One region of the Comamonas sp. 4034 genome, then DNA from elsewhere that is predicted to be linked to it. Evidence: riboswitches for the same ligand, from Rfam matches in the RefSeq annotation. Region 1 holds a riboswitch; the other holds the start of a gene.
The links. Region 1 has a riboswitch for S-adenosylhomocysteine ahead of ahcY (adenosylhomocysteinase). Riboswitches for the same ligand answer to the same signal wherever they lie in the genome.
Positions count from the first base shown of each region.

Region 1 (6,652 bases):
ATGCATTTCCGGATAGGCCGCCACTTCGATGTAGAAATCCTTGCCGAATTCCTGTCTGATAAATGCCACCAGATCGCTGGCATAGTGAAACTCGCCGCCCAGGCCATAGCCGCTGGGCAGGTCGCCGCGCAATGCCACCAGGCGCTTAACGCCCATGTCCTTGAGCTGCTGCAACTGCTCGCGCACGCTGGCCTTGGTGGCACCCACGCAGGAGAAGTGCGATGCGGCATCCACGCCTTCTTCCAGGATCGCCTTGACCACGCCGAAAGTGCCTTCCTGCGTGGAGCCACCTGCACCGTAGGTGACGGAGCAGAACTGTGGCTTTCGTGCATACAGCTCCTGGCGCACGCCGCGCAGCTTCTGCGCGCCCTCGGGCGTCTTGGGCGGGAAAAATTCAAAGCTGATGGGGAATGTCATGGCCGTCCTGCTCTTGGTCTCATTGGTATGGTTGATCAGCGCTCGTTGCGCTTCTTCTGCTTGGAACGCGCGGGGCCGGGCTGGCCAAAACTGGCCACCTCGGGGTCCTCGTACAGCTCCTGTTTCTCACGCTTGGCACGCATGTCAGCACGTGACGGGCGTTTTGCTGCCTTCTTGACCGCCGGCTTGGACTCACCCGTCTCCGCCGCATCGGTACTGGTATCAGCATCTGCTGGCGCCTTGATCTGTGCGCCTTGCTGGGCATGCACAAAAAATTCGTGGTTGCCATCACCGCCTTCAATGGGCGAATCCAGCCACTGCCTGACCGTGAGGCCCTGGTCCGTGAGGCAGTCGCGGATGCGCTGCTCGACCTCGGCATACAAGGCCTTGTCGCGCACAATGCCACCCTTGCCGATCTGGCCGGGCTGCAACTCGAACTGAGGCTTGACCAGCATCAACAACTGGCCGTGGGGTTTGAGCACGCGCGCCACAGCGGGCAGCACCAGCGTGAGCGAAATGAACGACACATCGCCAGTCACCACGTCGAAAGCGGGCGTGATGTCCACATTTTCGGTACCCGGCCTGCGGCGGCGCTCCACAGGCATTGTTCCCTCAAGCCGTGCCCGCGCCTTGGCGCTGCGCTCGGCCTTGAAGTTTTCTATCTCCTGCTCCTTGGCGTCGTCACTGTCGTCGTAGTCGTCGCTCACCTGGCCGCCATTGCGCATCCATGCATAGGGTGCCACGGGCTGGGTGTCGTTGTCCTCTTCCTCTTCGACGATTTCGCAGAGGGCTTCATCACACGCCGCCTGCAGTGATTCCGGAGTCAGCGAACGGGCATTGAAACCTTCGACGCAGACCACGCGTGCGTCGCTACGCAGCCGCTCATGCAACTGACCTTGCCCTACATCAATGCCGATGACCTGGGCAGCGCCTGCCTGCAGCAGGCAGTCGGTAAAGCCACCGGTGCTCTGGCCCACATCAAGACAGCGCAGGTCTTTGACCGCAATGCCGGTGGCTGCCAGCGCGCCTTCAAGCTTGAGGCCACCGCGCGAGATGTACTTGGCTTCCGATGCATCCAGCAATTGCACTTCAGCGCCCGCAGGAATCTCGTCGCCATTCTTGGCAACCTTGATCCATGGCGCCAGCACCGTGGTGCGCCACTGCACGCCAGACGCAATCAATCGCTGCGCCTGCGAGCGCGTTGATGCGAGGCCCGCATCCACCAAAAACACATCAGCGCGCATGCGCAATCCTCTCTCATTTTGATAGCCATTGGCGCATACTCAAAGCCAATCATGGATAGATTTCATCTACAACCAGCTCTAAACAAGCGCCAACAGCTATGATTTTTGCACCGTCTTTCTCTTTATTTAAAAGAGCGGTGCGACGCAGCCTGAAGCTCAATAGCGGTAAGTTTCAGGCTTGTAAGGGCCTTCCTTCTTCACGCCGATATAGGAAGCCTGGTCATCGGTCAGCTCGGTCAGCATCGCGCCCACCTTCTTGAGGTGCAGGCGTGCCACCTTTTCGTCCAGAATCTTGGGCAGCACGTAGACCTTGCCCACTTCATAGGCCTCGGGCTTGGTGAACAGCTCGATCTGGGCGATGGTCTGGTTCGCGAACGAAGACGACATCACAAAGCTGGGGTGGCCCGTGGCGCAGCCCAGGTTCACCAGCCGGCCCTTGGCCAGCAGGGTGATCTTCTTGCCATCGGGGAAGGTGATCTGGTCGACCTGTGGCTTGACTTCTTCCCACTGGTACTTCTCGATCGAGGCAACGTCGATTTCGTTGTCGAAGTGACCGATGTTGCAGACGATGGCCTGATCCTTCATCGCAACCATGTGCTCGTGGCGGATGATGTCCTTGTTGCCGGTGGTGGTCACAAAGATGTCGGCCTTGTCAGCGGCGTATTCCATGGTCACGACCTTGTAGCCTTCCATGGCGGCTTGCAGGGCGTTGATCGGGTCGATCTCGGTCACCCACACCTGTGCAGAGAGCGCACGCAGCGCCTGGGCCGAGCCCTTGCCCACATCGCCATAGCCAGCCACGCAGGCCACCTTGCCGGCAATCATCACGTCGGTGGCACGCTTGATGCCGTCCACCAGCGATTCACGGCAGCCGTACAGGTTGTCGAACTTGGACTTGGTCACCGAATCGTTCACATTGATCGCGCGGAACAGCAAGGTGCCCTTGGCCGACATTTCGTTCAAACGGTGCACGCCGGTGGTGGTTTCCTCGGTCACGCCCATGATCTGGGCCGACTTGCGGCTGTACCAGGAGGCATCGACAGCCAGCTTGGCCTTGATGGCGGCAAAAACGATCTTTTCTTCTTCGCTCGTGGGGTTGGCCAGCACGGACAGGTCCTTCTCGGCCTTCTTGCCCAGGTGCATCAGCATGGTGGCATCGCCGCCATCGTCCAGGATCATGTTCGGGCCTTCGCCTTCAGCGCCCTTGTCGCCGAATTCAAAGATGGCGTGGGTGTAATCCCAGTAGTCCTTGAGCGATTCGCCCTTGATGGCGAAGACGGGCGTGCCGGTCGCGGCAATGGCGGCAGCGGCGTGGTCCTGCGTGGAGAAGATGTTGCACGAAGCCCAGCGCACATCGGCGCCCAGTGCCTTGAGCGTTTCGATCAGCACGGCGGTCTGGATCGTCATGTGCAGCGAGCCGGTGATGCGGGCGCCCTTGAGGGGCTGGGCCGCAGCGAACTCTTCGCGGATGGCCATCAGGCCAGGCATTTCGGTTTCGGCGATCTTGATTTCCTTGCGGCCCCAATCGGCCAGGGAAATGTCGGCAATCGCGGAATCAGCGGGGTTGAAACGAACAGCAGCGTTCATGGTTTTCTCCAAAAAATGAATGAAAAACCACGTTCTACGGCAGAAGGAGATACACCATCTCACCGCACAGAAAGCGTGGGTGAGCGTCGTTGCGATAGGGGATCCGAGCCTCACGCCCCGCCTGATGGGGACGCTGCAACGCTCCTCGGATAGCGCGCCATTATAAACGCCGCCGCATCTTCTGCGCTGCAGCAGGTCTCAAGCCCGTTTGGGAGCCGGGCGGGAAGCCGCAAGCAGAATCCGCTGAAATTTCGGGCAATCCATATGGCGAGGCGCGGGGCACTGGGCGGCATGGCGCAGGCCTTCGCGCAGCGTGGTCAGCCGGCGTATGGAGCGGTCCAGCTCATCGGCCTTGCTGGCAAGCGCCTGCCGGTCCACTTCCAGCGCGCCGTCGTCACCGAACATCTGCCGAATTTCGGCCAGCGAGAAACCCGCCGTGCGGCCCAGCGCAATCATGGCCAGTTGCTGCAGCACCTGGGGCTGGTACTGGCGGCGCAGGCCATGCCGCGCGCAGGAGGAAATCAGGCCCTGGGCCTCGTAGTAACGCAGGGTGGCAGCGGTAAGACCCGAGCGACGCGCCACCTCGCCGATATCGATGAGCATGCGTGGTTGACTTGAAGTTGACTTCAATTTGCATAGTGGGTGTTTTCTTCCAACAAGGCAAGCCATATGCACATTGACAACCCTGTTCCCCTCTCGCATATCCTGGCCCAGACCCTGGCAGTGGGCCTGGGCGCCACCGCCATCACCGACCTCTGGGCCCTGCTGCGCAAGCGCCTGTTCGGCACCCCTGCACTCAATTACGCGCTGGTCGGACGCTGGCTGCTCTATCTGCCCGAGAGTCGCCCCGCACAAGTGCCGATCCCCGCTGCCAAACCCAGGGCACACGAGGCCGCCGTGGGTTGGACCGTGCATTACCTCATCGGCCTGGTGTTTGCCCTGACCCTTGTGGCCCTGGAGGGTATGGCATGGCTGAGCGCACCCACCTTGTGGCCTGCACTGGCTTTTGGTGTGGCAACCGTGGTGTTTCCATTCTTCATCATGCAGCCGGGCATGGGCATGGGTGTGGCGGCCAGCCGCGCGCCCCGGCCCTGGATTGCACGCTTGCACAGCATCGTCACCCATGCCGTCTTTGGCCTTGGCATGTATGCGACGGCCATGGCGCTGCAAAAAATGATGGGTTAAACGGGTTCTGAAGCGGCTCTAAGCCGCCGCCAGCCCCACGAGGCGGTAACCCACCTGCAACTCCGTCTGCAGGTGCCGGGGCTGGGCCGGGTCGGCCTCGACCTTCTGGCGCAGGTTGGCCATGTGCACGCGCAGGTAATGGGGCCTATCCAGGTATTCCGGACCCCACACCTGCAGCAGCAGTTGGCGGTGCGTCAGCACGCGGCCCTGGCCCGCGATCAGTGCAGCCAGCAGTCGGAACTCGATGGGCGTGAGGTGCACGACCTCCGATCCCCGGCTGACTTCGTGCGTGGCCAGATCGACCGTCACCTCGCCAAAGCGTGCGCGGCTGGAAGGCGCTGTGTCGGCAGGCATCTGCTGGCGGCGGCGCAGCAGCACGCGCAGCCGCGCGAGCAGTTCCGGCACACCGAAGGGTTTGGTCAGGTAGTCATCAGCGCCGGCGTCGAGGGCGGCTACCTTTTCCTCTTCGCGGTCCCGGGCCGACAGCACCAGCACCGGCAGAGGGCTCCAGCTGCGCAGTTCGGCAATCACACTCTTGCCATCGGCATCGGGCAGGCCCAGGTCCAAGACCACCACATCGGGCTGACGGCTCGCGGCCTCGATCAGGCCACGCCGTGCCGTCTCTGCCTCGAACACCTGCCAGCCTTCGTCCTCCAGGGCCAGGCGGATAAAGCGGCGTATGGCCAGGTCATCTTCAATCAATAGTACGCGGTGGGCTGCAACAGTCATGAGAAAAGCCGTTTCAATCGTCCAAAGCCGGTTGCTCGGGCACGGGCAGGTGGACGGCGAAGATCGTACCCTGCCCAGGGCCGACGGAAGTGGCTTCCAGGCGCCCGCCATGCGCTTGGACAATGCGCTGTGCCAGCGTGAGACCCAGGCCCATGCCGGAGACGGAGGATTCCACCACCCCGCGTGTGAACGGCTCAAACAACAGTGCCGCATCCAGGTGTGCTGGCAGTCCTGGCCCATCATCCTGTAGCGTAAGAAGACAATGATCGATGCCCTGTGCATCCTGCTCCACATGGCAGGCCAGCGTCAGTGTCGTGCCGGGCGGCGTGTATTTGGCAGCGTTGTCCAGCAGGTTGACCAGCACACGTTCCATCAGCACCGCATCCACATGGAGCAGCGGCAGGCCTGCTGGCAGATCGGTGCGCACCACATGCCCGGCCAGACGGCCGTGCATCTGCCGCAGCGCACTGCCCACCAGCTCTTCGGCGGGCAGCCATTCGCGCTTGAGATGCACGCCGCCCTGCTGCATGCGCGCCATGGTCAGCAGGTTATCCACCAGTTGCTGCAATGCCTCGGCCTGGTTGCGAATCTGCATCAGCATGTCTGCCGCCGCACCCGGTGGCACCCGTGGCAGGGCGGCTTGGGCTGCGCCCAGAATACCGGTCAGTGGCGTACGCAGATCGTGCGACACCGCTGAGAGCAAGGTGTTGCGCAGCCGCTCTCCTTCCATGGCCACCTGGGTCTCCTGCGCCACCTCGACGAAGTGCACGCGTTCGAGCGCCAGTGCAATCTGGCTCGCACAGGCATCCAGCAGGCGGCGCTCTTCCGGCACATGAAGCCGCTGCGGCCTGCGCAGGTGCAGCACCAGTACACCGCGCGCGCGCACCGGCGCCATCAGCGGCACATACAGCGCGGGCGATGCGGGCAGGGTGTCAGTGCCCTGCCCCGCAGGCTGACCGTGCTCCATGCTCCAGCGCGCAATGCTGGCATCCATGGGGCCTTCGCTACCGGCAACGGCATGCAGGCTTTCCTGCGCATCGGGCAATTGCAGACCTGTCTGCGCATCGAACACGCCCGATACCGTGGTGAGCGCAATCTGCGCCACTTGCTCCTGCGTGAGCGCGCCTGACAGGTCGCGCGCCAACCGGGCCAGCGCCCCGGCACGCCGCTCCCGCTCTGCCGCCACACGCGCCTCGTGGCGCAACCGCGCCATGAGCTGGCCGCAGACCAGGGCCACGCCCAGCATCAGGCAGAAGGTGAAGATGTACTGCGTGTCATTGACGCTGAACGAATTGCGCGGCGGCACAAAGTAGAAATCAAACAGCAGCACCGACAGCAGCGCAGCCCAGGCACCCGGCCCCCGCCCCCAGCGCAAGGACGACAGCACCACCACCAGCAGGAAGAGCATGACCACGTTGGCCGGGTCGAACACCTGCAGCAGCAGCTCTGCCACCACGGCGGCGGCCACGCAGGCCAGGGTGGCTCCGGCG
Region 1 covers NZ_JBNDIT010000007.1:185,694-192,345, reverse strand. The annotation lists gene metF (methylenetetrahydrofolate reductase [NAD(P)H]) at 1-417, opposite strand, end outside; gene ABIE32_RS10050 (TlyA family RNA methyltransferase) at 453-1,661, opposite strand; gene ahcY (adenosylhomocysteinase) at 1,818-3,248, opposite strand; S-adenosyl-L-homocysteine riboswitch at 3,323-3,401, opposite strand; gene ABIE32_RS10040 (helix-turn-helix domain-containing protein) at 3,447-3,851, opposite strand; gene ABIE32_RS10035 (DUF2938 domain-containing protein) at 3,918-4,433, shown strand; gene ABIE32_RS10030 (response regulator) at 4,452-5,162, opposite strand; gene ABIE32_RS10025 (DUF4118 domain-containing protein) at 5,176-6,652, opposite strand, start outside.

Region 2 (6,652 bases), on a different contig from region 1:
ATGGTCAGTGCATCGGCCTGCGGAGCGGTCAGTACCTCGACGGCCAGTTGCGGATATTCCTGCGCCAAGGTGGCCAGCGGTTCTGCCCATGGTGCCGACAGCAACTCGGGTGCGATGGCTACCGTCAGGCGTGTCTCCAGGCCCCGTTCCAGAGCGAGTGCATGGGCATTGAGCTGCTGCAACTGGGCGGCCAGCAGGCGTGCCTGAGGTTCGAGCGCCAGCGCAGCGGGCAGTGGTGTGGGCTCGCGCCCGCTGCGGGCAAACAGCGGCATGTTCAGTGCCGCTTCCAGCTGCGCAATCTGCATGCTGACAGCGGACGGCACCTTGCCCAGTGCGCGGGCGGCGGCAGAAAAGCTGCCGTGGTCCAGCACCGCCAGCAAGGTCTGGATGGCGTCGGAATCAAAAGGGGCAAAGGTGGCTGGCGACTCGGTCATGGGCAAATCGATGGCGGCGCCGGCAGGTGCAGCCCGGCTGGAGGTTCAGGTTTCGTGTCTTTTTACAGTGATCTGTCATTTTTTCTGAAAGATTCTGACTTATGTTATCAGTACAAGGCACATACCATGGCGACCCATATGTCAGTTCAAAAAATTCAAAGCAGCCCCTGGTCGCTGCAAGGGCCGTTGCGCCGCGTCACGTATGTGGGTTTGTATGAGGCCATTGCCATCGTTGCGGCAACGGCGGGCCTGTCCGCACTGTCGGGCCAGGGCGCTGCACATTCGGGTGTGGTGGCGGTGGTCTCGTCGGTCATCGCCATCTGCTGGAACGTGGTGTGGAACCACCTGTTCGAGATGTGGGAGGCGCGGCAGGCCACGCGCGGCCGAGGCATTGGCCGCCGCATTGCCCATGCCATCGGCATGGAAGGGGGCCTGGTCTTCATGCTGGTGCCGCTGTTTGCCTGGTGGTTCAAGGTCAGCCTGTGGGAAGCGCTGGTGATGGACATCGGCCTGCTGCTGTTCTTCCTGGTCTACACCTTCGTCTTCAACTGGAGCTTTGACCGCATCTTTGGCCTGCCGCGCTCCGCGCAGTGAGGGTCTGAAGCGATACTGCAGACAAGCATTCAAAAAGGCATTCAAAAAAGAAGCTGCCAGCGCCTGATGGACGGGGTTTTCAGAAGGAAAATGATCTGAAACCTTTATCCATCAAGCGCTGGCAGCTATTTATTTTTTAGATACCTCAGCGCAGCAGGGCAATCATCATCTGCAGCACAAAGGCGTTGATGATGTCGATGAAAAAGGCGCCCACCAATGGAACGATGAGAAAAGCCTTGTGCGACGGACCGTACTGGTTGGTGATGGCCTGCATGTTGGCCACGGCCGTGGGAGTGGCGCCCATGCCGAAGCCGCAGTGGCCGGCCGCCAGCACGGCTGCGTCGTAATTGCGGCCCATGACGCGGAAGGTCACAAAGGCCGCAAACAGCGCCAGTGTCAGGGTCTGCGCCGCCAGGATGATCATCAGGGGGCCCGCCAGGTCGGTCAGCTCCCAGAGCTTGAGCGAGAGCAAGGCGATCGCCAGATAGATCGACAGGCCAGCGTTGCCGAACACATCGATGGCGCGGTCGAACACCTTGAAGCCAAAGGCATAGTCCAGCACGTTGCGGATGACCACGCCGCCACCCAGCGCCCAGACGAAGGTCGGCAACTGTACGGCGGTGCCTTGGGTGACGCCGGTCATGAACTCGGCGAAGGCCAGGCACCCGGCAAACAGGGCCAGGGTTTCGATGGCGGCCTCGGCGGTGATCAGGCGCGGCGCTGTGTTGGGCGATTCGAAATTGGCCACATCGCTGCCTTCGCTCACGGTGGCGCGGTCGCTTTGCTGCTGCTCTGCATTGGTGCGCGGGCGTGCCAGCTGGTGGCGGGTGATCAGGCGCTTGGCCAACGGCCCGCCCAGCAAGCCGCCAATGACGAGGCCGAAGGTGGCGCAGGCAATGCCCAGGGCGGTGGCGCCGCTCAGGCCATATTGCTGCTCCAGCACTGCACCCCAGGCGCCGGCCGTGCCGTGGCCGCCCAGCAAGGTGATGGAGCCGGCCACGAGACCAATCAGCGGATCCAGCCCCAGCAGGGTGGCCAGGCCCACGCCCACACCGTTCTGCACGACGATGAACGCCACGATCACGCCCAGGAAGATGATGAGTCCCATACCGCCTTCGCGCAGCTTGGCAAAGTTGGCACTGAGGCCAATGGACGAGAAGAACACCAGCATGAAGGCCGACTGCAGCCCGGATTCAAAGGACAGGGTGAGCCCGGTGAGCTGGTGCAGCGCAAAGATCACGGCCGCCACGACCAACCCGCCCGAGACAGGCTCGGGGATGTTGAAATCGCGCAGGAAACGGATGTGCCGGGTCAGCAATTTGCCCAGCAACAGCACGAGAACGGCCATGATCAGGGTGTAATAAGCACTGAAGCTCAGGTGCAAGGTTTTCTCCTCAGGTGCAGGCCTTGGGCCTGATTGGATACAAAAGTGCAGGTGTTCTCTGCTGATCGGCATATTTTGCCGACAAAACCGCGCAATATGCTCGAAATGCGATGGCAGCGTTCTCGAACGGCGATATAACCCGGGCGGGTAGCGGCATTTGCGGCTGCCATGGCCCTCATGCGTGCTATAGAGCAGCGCTTGGCGTACTGGCTTAAAATGGCTGGCCTTGTCCCAAGGAGCGCTGCAGCAGGCCGGTGGTATGACCATCTCGGGCCTGTCAGGCTTGGGCAGGTGGCTGGGTATGCTTTGCGCTGCCCGCAGCAACGGCGCTCACCTGTTCTATCGTGTGTTTCTGGTTTTCACAGGTGAGCCCCATGTCCGCGTCTGCTTCTCCCATTTCCGTCCCACCCATGCGCCTGTCGGGCCTGGAGCCCGTCTTCATCGGCGAGGGCACGCTGTTCGTCAACGTGGGTGAGCGCACCAACGTCACCGGCTCCAAGGCTTTCGCGCGCATGATCCTCAACGAGCAGTACGAGGAGGCGCTGTCGGTGGCACGCCAGCAGGTGGAAAACGGCGCCCAGGTCATCGACGTGAACATGGACGAGGCCATGCTCGACAGCAAGGCCGCCATGGTGCGCTTTCTGAACCTGATTGCCTCCGAACCCGACATTGCCAAGGTGCCGGTGATGGTCGATTCGTCCAAATGGGAGGTCATCGAGGCCGGTCTGCGCTGCCTGCAGGGCAAGGGCATCGTCAATTCCATCTCCATGAAGGAGGGGGTGGACAAGTTCAAGCACGAGGCCAAGCTGATCAAGCGCTACGGCGCAGCCGCCGTGGTCATGGCCTTCGATGAAAAAGGCCAGGCAGACACCTACCAGCGCAAGGTCGAGATCTGCGAGCGCGCCTACCGCGTGCTGGTCGATGAAGTGGGTTTTTCGCCTGAAGACATCATCTTCGACCCCAATATCTTTGCCGTCGCCACCGGGATCGAGGAGCACAACAACTACGCGGTCGAGTTCATCGAGGCCACGCGCTGGATCAAGCAGAACCTGCCTGGCGCCAAGGTGAGCGGTGGCGTCTCCAACGTGAGCTTTTCCTTCCGCGGCAATGACCCGGTGCGCGAGGCCATCCATACCGTGTTCCTCTACCACGCCATCCAGGCGGGCATGGACATGGGCATCGTCAATGCCGGCATGGTGGGCGTCTACGACGACCTGGAGCCGCAACTGCGCGAGCGCGTGGAAGACGTGGTGCTCAACCGCCGCCCCGACGCCGCCGAGCGCCTGCTGGAGATCGCCGAAGCCGCCAAGGGCGCAGCCAAGGACGATAGCAAGAAGCTCGAATGGCGCGGCACGCCCGAGCACCCCAAGACCGTGGGCGAGCGCCTGTCGCATGCGCTGGTGCACGGCATCACCGATTTCATCGTCTCCGATACCGAAGAGGCCTACCAGCAGATCGTGGTGCAAGGGGGCGGACGCCCGCTGCACGTGATCGAAGGCCCGCTGATGGACGGCATGAACATCGTGGGCGACCTCTTCGGCGCGGGCAAGATGTTCCTGCCCCAGGTGGTCAAGAGTGCGCGGGTGATGAAACAGGCCGTGGCCCACCTCATTCCCTATATCGAAGAAGAAAAGCGCCAGCAGGAAGCAGCGGGCCTGGACGTATCGAGCAAGGGCAAGATCGTCATCGCCACCGTCAAGGGCGATGTGCACGACATCGGCAAGAACATCGTCACCGTGGTGTTGCAGTGCAACAACTTCGAGGTCATCAACATGGGCGTGATGGTGCCCTGCCACGAGATCCTGGCCCGCGCCAAGGCCGAGGGCGCAGACATCATCGGCCTGTCAGGCCTGATCACCCCCAGCCTCGAAGAGATGCAGTACGTGGCGGGCGAGATGGACAAGGACGACTACTTCCGCATCAAGAAGATTCCGCTCCTGATCGGTGGGGCCACCTGCTCGCGGGTGCACACGGCCGTCAAGATTGCGCCCAAGTACGACGGCCCCGTGGTCTACGTGCCTGATGCCTCGCGCAGCGTAAGCGTCGCGCAAAGCCTGCTGGGCGAAGGCAAGCAGGCCTACCTGAGCGAGCTGGAGGCTGATTACGACAAGGTGCGCCACCAGCACGCCAACAAGAAGAAGACGCCACTGTGGCCCCTGGAGAAGGCACGCGCCAACGCCACGCCCATGGATTTTGCCGCCCACCCGCCTGTGGTGCCGCGCGCACTGGGCCGCCGCGTGTTCAAGAATTTCGACCTGGCCGAGATCGCCCGCTACATCGACTGGGCACCGTTCTTCCAGACCTGGGACCTGGCTGGGTCCTACCCCGCCATTCTTGACGACGAGGTGGTGGGCGAGGAAGCGCGCAAGGTGCTGGCCGATGCGCAGGCCATGCTCAAGAAGATCATCGAGGGCCGCTGGCTCACCGCCAATGGCGTGATGGCGCTGTACCCCGCCAACCGCGTGGGCGATGACATCGTGTTCTACAGCGACGAATCGCGCAGGGCGGAATTGATGACCTGGTACGGCATGCGCCAGCAGACCGAAAAGCAGATGATCGATGGCCTGATGCGCCCCAGCCGCTGCCTGTCGGACTTCGTGGCGCCCAAGGAATCGGGCATTGCGGATTACGCGGGCCTGTTTGCCGTGACGGCCGGCATCGGCGCCGAGAAGAAGGACAAGGAGTTCCAGGACGCGCTGGACGACTACTCGGGCATCATGTTCAAGGCCCTGGCCGACCGCCTGGCCGAGGCCTTTGCCGAATGCCTGCACGAGCGCGTGCGCAAGGACCTGTGGGGCTACGCCGCAGATGAGGCCTTGAGCAACGAGCAGCTCATCAAGGAGCAGTACAAGGGCATCCGCCCCGCGCCCGGTTACCCGGCTTGCCCCGATCACACAGCCAAGATCGACCTGTTCCAGCTGCTGGACGCCAAGGACATCGGCATGGAGCTGACCGACAGCCTGGCCATGTTCCCCGCATCGAGCGTGAGCGGCTTCTACCTGGGAAGCCCCGAGGCCACCTACTTCAACGTGGGCCAGATCGGCGAAGACCAGCTGGCCGACATGGCCGAGCGCCGGGGCATGGACATCGAGGAGCTGCGGCGCAAGCTGGCGCCCAATCTGGGGTGATGGCATAGCGGACAAAACGCTGGTTGTACATGCGAAATCTACATATCGATTGAATGAAAACGTCGTTGCCTGACGACGGTTCGGCTTTCTACACTGACTTCACTGTGCTGCGGCCCGAGGGGCTGCACACGGGTTTGTTCAAGAAAGCATCGATATGAAAAACAAGACACTGGCGCTGGTCGCCACCGCTGCGCTGGCAGCACTGGCATCGGGCGCCGCCTGGGCGGATCGCCTGCAGGACATCAAGCAGGCAGGGGTGCTTCGCGTGGCGGCGTTTGATGCCAATCCGCCCTTCGGCTTCGTCGACCCCAAGACCCGCAAGATCGTGGGCCTGGACGTGGACTATGCGCAGGAGTTCGCCAAACGCCTGGGCGTGAAGCTGCAACTGGTGCCGACCAATCCGGCCAACCGCGTGCCGCTTTTGCTGGCGGGCAAGGTTGATCTGGTGTTGGCCAACTTCACCATCACCGAAGAGCGCGCCAGGCAGGTGGGCTTCAGCATTCCGTACTTTGCTTCGGGCACGCAGTTCATCGCACCCAAGGGCACATTGACCACGCCGCAGCAACTGAGTGCGCTGCGCATTGGCGTGGACAAGGGCACGACCAACGAGATCGTGCTGCGCGAAAAGTATCCCCAGGCCACCCTGGTGGCCTATGACGACACGCCGTTTGCCTTTACCGCGTTGCGCAATGGCAATGTGCAGGCCATTTCGCAGGATGGGCCCAAGCTGGTGGGCCTGCTGGCCACCATCAAGAACAAGCAGGAGCGCGACAAGTGGGAGGTGCCTGCCTTCACGATCTCCAGCGACTACATCGGCGTGGGCATTCCCAGGGGCGAGGCTGCCCTGACCGATTTCGTCAACACTGCCTTGCAGGAGCTGGAGGCCAATGGCGGGGCCGGCAAGATCTACGACACCTGGTTCGGTCCGCAAAGCGCGACACCACTGGTGCGCAATTTCAAGATTGGCGACAAGCGCTGAGGCCTGCCCTCGGCCATAGCCATCGCCATGGCACCTGCCTGATCCCGGCCTGCGCCGGGACTCGGGTTTTGTGCGCTGACAGACATGCATCCTCTTCTTCTCTGGCTCGATCCGGTCTGGCAGCACCTGCTGG
Region 2 covers NZ_JBNDIT010000001.1:490,598-497,249, forward strand. The annotation lists gene ABIE32_RS02200 (LysR family transcriptional regulator) at 1-434, opposite strand, end outside; gene ABIE32_RS02205 (PACE efflux transporter) at 573-1,028, shown strand; gene gltS (sodium/glutamate symporter) at 1,174-2,412, opposite strand; S-adenosyl-L-homocysteine riboswitch at 2,640-2,751, shown strand; gene metH (methionine synthase) at 2,787-5,540, shown strand; gene ABIE32_RS02220 (ABC transporter substrate-binding protein) at 5,695-6,519, shown strand; gene ABIE32_RS02225 (amino acid ABC transporter permease) at 6,604-6,652, shown strand, end outside.
Region 2: linked by a shared signal. The riboswitch ahead of metH (methionine synthase) and the one ahead of ahcY (adenosylhomocysteinase) in region 1 are both predicted to bind S-adenosylhomocysteine.